Regions from separate parts of the Oceanobacillus longus genome, predicted to be linked through region 2. Evidence: a T-box and tRNA genes for the amino acid it is inferred to sense, from the RefSeq annotation. Region 2 holds a T-box; the other holds one or more tRNA genes.
The links. The T-box of region 2 lies ahead of ACFOUV_RS02240 (valine--tRNA ligase). A T-box ahead of a tRNA ligase gene usually reads a tRNA of that ligase, here a tRNA-Val.
Positions count from the first base shown of each region.

Region 1: it encodes a tRNA-Val, which carries the amino acid that the T-box ahead of ACFOUV_RS02240 (valine--tRNA ligase) is inferred to sense. The anticodon was not compared.

Region 1 covers NZ_JBHSAO010000010.1:157,543-160,959, reverse strand. Annotated here, with positions in the region: gene ACFOUV_RS14060 (metal-dependent hydrolase) at 1-449, shown strand, start outside; gene fabI (enoyl-ACP reductase FabI) at 603-1,379, opposite strand; tRNA gene ACFOUV_RS14050 (tRNA-Glu) at 1,682-1,756, shown strand; tRNA gene ACFOUV_RS14045 (tRNA-Val) at 1,761-1,836, shown strand; tRNA gene ACFOUV_RS14040 (tRNA-Thr) at 1,842-1,917, shown strand; tRNA gene ACFOUV_RS14035 (tRNA-Tyr) at 1,958-2,042, shown strand; tRNA gene ACFOUV_RS14030 (tRNA-Gln) at 2,053-2,127, shown strand; tRNA gene ACFOUV_RS14025 (tRNA-Lys) at 2,165-2,237, shown strand; gene ACFOUV_RS14020 (hydroxymethylglutaryl-CoA reductase, degradative) at 2,478-3,417, shown strand, end outside.
Region 2 covers NZ_JBHSAO010000001.1:451,443-454,859, reverse strand. Annotated here, with positions in the region: gene ACFOUV_RS02240 (valine--tRNA ligase) at 1-1,962, opposite strand, end outside; T-box leader at 2,013-2,241, opposite strand; gene ACFOUV_RS02235 (hypothetical protein) at 2,402-2,590, shown strand; gene ysxE (spore coat protein YsxE) at 2,587-3,417, opposite strand, start outside.

The DNA of each region.
Region 1 (3,417 bases), on a different contig from region 2:
TCCTTCAAATAGTGTCTCAATCTATAGCCATCTTTATAATCGCATATAGCCTTTTTACTGGTATAGGGATGGAAAAGTGGATTGGAGTAGGTGCTGGAATTACAATTATTATTATTTCATCTTTAATCAGGCAAAGACGTATGCTTACGATAACAGGTATTGGTGTTCTTGTTGGTGGCCAATCATTAGAGGAAAATTGGATATGGTTATTAGGCATCTATATCATTATAGCCTCATTTGTTTCCCATCGAAGTTATACACATTCTATACTAGGTATTATCTTTTTTGGTGTGATAGCCTCTTCTTTAGAAAAATCACTGGTACTTGATGGAGTTTTTGTGACTTGTATACTTGGTTATATAAGCCATCTAATTGCAGATATGAAGGTATTCCCTGTTAACAAAAGAGGAATTAAATTGTTTTTGCCATTTTCAAGAAAGCAGTTTTAAAAGCTCCTAATTAAACATTCAACTTGAGCGGTGTATGAAGAGAGCTTCTAATTCTACCAAGGCATATTTGTCAATTTAACTCTGCTAAGTTGAGTTAATTAAAAAACGATTTGCTGACTTCAACGCAGCAAATCGTTTTTTATATGTTTGTGATTATCCTCCGATAATATGAAAGCCTGAATCAACATGTAAAACCTCTCCTGTAACTCCGCGAGAAAGTTCACTAATAAAGAATAGTGTAGCATCACCAACTTGATCCTGATCGACATTCCGTCTAAGTGGAGCTTTCTCAACAATTACATTGGCTTTTTCGTTAAAGCCGGAGACTCCCTTAGCAGATAATGTGCGAATAGGGCCTGCAGAAACAGCGTTGACACGAATGCCATATTTACCTACATCCTCGGCTAAGTATCTTACACTAGCCTCAAGAGAAGCTTTGGCTACTCCCATTACATTGTAGTTCGGAATAACACGTTCTGCCCCCAAATAGGTTTGCGTAACAATGCTTCCTCCCTCAGTCATTACTTCCTTCGCTGCTTTTGTAACAGCAACAAGAGAGTAAGCACTGATTTCCTGTGCCACTAAGAACCCTTCCCGTGAAGTATTTGCGTATTCACCCTTTAGTTCTTCGCGGTTAGCAAAGGCTACAGAATGAACCAATCCATGAATGGTTCCTACTTTTTCTTTTATTTCACTAAATGCTTGTTGAATACTTTCATCACTAGCAACATCACAAGCTACAATTAATTCTGCCTCAATGTCATGTTTCTCTAATAACTTTACCAATTTTTGGTATGATCTTTCCTGTCTATTTGTAAAAATCAGGTTTGCTCCTGCGTTATGTAATGACTTTGTTATACCCCAAGCAATACTTCTTTCGTTTGCTACACCCATTATTACTACATTTTTTCCTTGCAATAGACCTGACATAGTATACCTCCACATTTTATTTCTTCTATATATTATAACCTATTAGGACCAGGTATTGAAACCATAACTTTTAGGGATTGATATTGTTTAAAATCTTACTTCAAAAGAGGGGGTTGATTTATAATATTACGAATATGACAATCTAGCCTTGTTACTGCGCTGTTTCCAGGTCGATTTCAATAAAAATAAATAAATATTTCATTTTCCTCTTTACAAAGTTATATATCCTGGTTATAATAAAATTCGTCAGTCTGCGACAGGTTGTTACAAACGTCGATGAATATACATGATATTCAATTCATGGCCCGTTGGTCAAGCGGTTAAGACACCGCCCTTTCACGGCGGTATCACGGGTTCGAATCCCGTACGGGTCACCAATATGGAGGATTAGCTCAGCTGGGAGAGCACCTGCCTTACAAGCAGGGGGTCGCAGGTTCGAGCCCTGCATCCTCCACCATTTTTGCCGGCCTAGCTCAACTGGTAGAGCAACTGACTTGTAATCAGTAGGTTGGGGGTTCAAGTCCTCTGGCCGGCACCATCTTTTGTATAAATTAATAAGTATAGTTAACAATATGTACGGAGGGGTAGCGAAGTGGCTAAACGCGGCGGACTGTAAATCCGCTCCCTCAGGGTTCGGCAGTTCGAATCTGCCCCCCTCCACCATTACTATTGTTGGGCTATAGCCAAGCGGTAAGGCATCGGGTTTTGATCCCGTGTACCCCAGGTTCGAATCCTGGTGGCCCAGCCATTTTTTTATTTTTGAAGGATGTTTTGGAATATTACACGAGCCATTAGCTCAGTTGGTAGAGCATTTGACTTTTAATCAAAGGGTCGAAGGTTCGAATCCTTCATGGCTCATCAAGCTAAATCAGTATATGCAACAGAAAATAAACAAGGTCGTTATGGTAACATACAGCCTTGTTTATTTGCATATTTAGATAAAATTATTCATAATAAATACAGTTATTTTTTTACGTTTTCTATGGAGATACTTCTAAATGAAAAAAATTAAGGTTTCATGTTATAATCTATATAGTTTAAAATCATAAATGATGAAAGAATTTTATATATAATTTCTATATTAAAGGATGATCCAGGATGAAATCTTCCAGAATCCCCGGTTTTTATAATTTGTCTGTTGAACAACGACGGGACCTGCTTAAAAATGTGCTAGATTTCTCTTCAGAGGATTTAGACGATCTCTGTATTAATCAGCCTCTATCTACTGAAACCGCAGATAAAATGATTGAAAATGTTATAGGTACATTTCAGCTCCCATTGGGTCTAGGGTTGAATTTCTTAGTAAACGGGAAAGAATATGTAATACCAATGGCGATTGAGGAAGCGTCAGTAGTTGCTTCGGCAAGTCATATAGCTAAAATTGTCAGAAGCGCTGGGGGATTTCAAACTAATGCAACGGAAAGAATAATGATTGGACAGATTCAGGTTATAGGCTGTCCGAATTATCAAGTTGCGAAACAGGACTTATTGGATCAAAAAGAGTCATTAATAAAAGCTGCGAACGCTGCTTACCCGAGCATTGTAAATCGGGGAGGCGGGGCTGGAGATCTGGATATACGTATCCTTAATGAAGAAAGTAATTCGAAGTATGGACAGATGCTTGTCCTGCATATATATGTCGATACACGTGATGCAATGGGAGCAAATATTATTAACACGATGGTTGAAGCTATTGCGCCCATTGTCGAGGAAATAACAAAAGGTAAAGTTTATTTGCGGATTTTATCGAACTTTGCAGATAAATGCTTGGCTCGGGCAAGGTGTGTCATTCCTCCTGATCTGCTTGCTACTGGGGATTATTCCGGAGAGGAAGTTCGTGATGGTGTTGTACATGCATATGAATTTGCAGAATCAGACCCATATCGTGCAGTAACGCATAATAAAGGGATAATGAATGGGATTGATCCTGTTGTAATTGCAACAGGTAACGACTGGCGTGCCGTGGAGGCTGGAGCACATGCATATGCGTCCCGCCATGGTAGTTACGGTTCCATGACAAAATGGTTCAAAGATGAAA
Region 2 (3,417 bases):
CATTTCAATATACCAGTCGCAAAGTTCATCCCAGATGAAATTGTATAAATGGCGGCCTGCTTCACCAAACTCATATTTATTTGTATTTTTAGTTACATGTTCAATGGTTTCATTCAAGCGAGTCAGGATCCATTTATCTGCCAAAGAGAGTTCTCCAGTTAAATCTATCTCTTCATATGTGAAGCCTTCCATATTCATCAATGAGAAGCGGGAAGCATTCCAAACTTTATTAGCAAAGTTCCATGTAGACTCTACCTTTTCCCAGCTAAATCGCAAATCCTGTCCGGGTGTTGAACCAGTCAGTAGGAAATAACGTAAAGAATCTGCACCGTACTTGTCGATTACATCCATAGGATCTACACCGTTCCCAAGTGACTTACTCATTTTTCGTCCCTCTGCATCACGAATCAGACCGTGCATCAATACATCTTTAAATGGTTTTTCACCAGTGAACTCCTTTGACTGAAATATCATACGGGCAACCCAGAAGAAAATGATATCATATCCTGTTACAAGCACATCCGTTGGGAAATAACGTTTAAAATCTTCTGCTTCCTTATCCGGCCAACCCATTGTAGAGAAGGGCCATAACGCAGATGAGAACCATGTATCCAGTACATCCTCATCCTGCTCCCAATTCTCAATATCTGCTGGTGCATCTTTACCTACATATACTTCTTTTGTTTCCTTGTGATACCAGGCAGGAATACGATGCCCCCACCATAACTGACGTGAAATACACCAGTCACGGATATTGTCCATCCAGTTAAAATACGTTTTCTCAAAGCGTTCCGGTATGAAATTAACTTTATCTTCCCCATGCTGCAAATCAAGTGCAGCTTCTGCTAGGGGATCCATTTTTACAAACCATTGGGTGGAAAGGTACGGTTCGACAACCGCTCCGCTTCTTTCTGAATGTCCTACCTGATGGACACGTTCTTCAATTTCAAAAAGCACATCCATATCTTGTAAATCTTTTACAATTTGCTTACGGCATTCAAAGCGATCGAGTCCATTATATTTTCCAGCATTTTCATTCATTGAACCGTCTTCGTTCATAACGAGTACACGTTCCAACTCGTGCCGATTACCTACTTCAAAATCATTCGGATCATGTGCAGGTGTAATTTTTACAGCACCTGAACCGAGTTCCATATCCACATACTCGTCTGCAACAATTTCTATTTCACGACCTATAATTGGCAGAATAACCGTCTTACCTACGAAGTGCTTATAACGTTCATCTTTTGGATGAACGGCAATCGCAGTATCTCCGAGCATCGTTTCTGGGCGCGTAGTTGCTATTTCAATTGTTTCATCGCTGTCTTTAATTGGATAACGCATGTGATAAAATTTACCTTGGACTTCCTCATAAATAACTTCAATATCGGACAAGGCAGTTTTTGTCTTGGGGTCCCAATTAATGATGTACTCCCCACGATAGATGAGCCCTTTTTCATATAACTTAACAAATACTTCTTTAACCGCATCTGAGAGGCCATCATCCAAGGTAAATCGCTCACGGGAATAATCGAGACCAAGTCCTACTTTTTCCCACTGGGAACGAATAAAGTCTGCGTACTCTTCTTTCCATTCCCATGCCGTTTCAAGGAATTTCTCGCGACCTAATTCATAACGATTCGTACCCTGTTCTTTTAATTTCGCTTCTACTTTGGCCTGTGTTGCAATTCCTGCATGGTCCATACCCGGAAGCCATAATACATCATATCCCTGCATTCGTTTCATACGAGAAATTGTATCCTGCATCGTGGTATCCCATGCATGACCTAAATGCAGTTTCCCGGTTACATTCGGTGGTGGAATAACAATGGAGAATGGTTCTTTTTCCGGATTACCGGTTGCTTCAAAGTATTTTCCCTCCAGCCAAAACTGATAACGTCCTTTTTCCACTTCCTGGGGATTGTATTTTGATGGAAGTGAAGTTTTTTCTTGATCATTCATTCGTATACCTCCTATTTTAACTAACTAAAAAAACCCTTTTCATCCTATAAATAAAGGACGAAAAGGGTTAGCTTCCGTGGTACCACCTTTGTTTACAAACTAAAAAAGTCTGCACACTCAAGATTTGATAACGGTCAAATTCCGGCTTCTTCTACTCCAATTTCAAAGAAACTGCATCGAGGGCGACCTTCTAGAACAACCTGCCTGGGAAATTCTCAGCTCTTGATTTCCCTCTCTTTTAGGCGTTTACTCTGTACTCTTCCCTGTCATCGCTTTTTCATATCAGTTCAATTGTTCGTATGCCTCTTATTTTAGCGATAAGTGCGGATATCGTCAACTATTAATATTATACATATTGCACATATCAGGTTTGTTTATACATAGTATATTGAAAAAAGGAAGTATGTGAACACATATTGAATTAAAGGGGGTGAATGAAGTGGCTCGTTATTACCGATACAAGCTTCCACCATGGGCAAGACATTGCCTTTTTGTTCTTGAAAGGATTACATTACCAATCATGATTTTTCAACTGATACGGACATTATTTATTCCTACAACATTTGATATTCTATTGCTGGGAATGTTAATCGGATTATTTATAGCGTTTTATTTGGAATGGATTTAATGATCAGCATCCTCAAAGGCTATTGTTTCATATTCTTCTTTCATGAATTTATTCCAATTCAATGCAAAAATAAGTTTTCTGTATTGTTGTTGCAACTCTCTGATTTGAATTACCATTGATTTTTTTGATGTATTATTCACGTATTCACGAATCGTTGTCAAATAAGAAGATGGATTAAGTAAGTATATCGTTAGCAACTTTAGTTCTATCTCATTTAGATCATTTTGGTTTTTATATAGTTTAAATGCTTCGGTTATCTTATTTTGCGGCTGATCATAATTACCTGTCAAATGGCTAAAATAATTTGCCAAATCCATTACAGGATGATCGTAACGAGCATTTTCCCAATTAATGATATACCTTCCCAATGTGTGGTCTTGTGTAAGATTTCCATGACATAAACATTGATTCCATGTTAAATCTTCATCAGACGGATCAAGAAATTCACGTATAATATCATTATTCATTTTTGACGCATATTCTATATCTCTAAACTGTGTGCAAACAAGTAATTCAAATGGTGACAAATATCGGTTACCTTCAAATTGACGAACAATAGCATTCAGTTCTGTTGGGACTTGTGCGCAGTGCGTTTGATATGTAAGGAAATTTTGTGTCAGTGTATCTTTGGAAATGCGCTGTGATGTCTTTGTCTTTTCATGCAAGTGGCCTAGATATTGCATCGTATTTTCAATCTCGTTTTTTAAATTAGCTCGATTGGGAGATTCAATCCAAGGCGTAAGATAAAAAAAAGATTCATCCATTTCCTTATATAGTTTCCCATCCCTCGTTACATAGACAGGTGCTATTTCCGCTAGTTTTTTTTC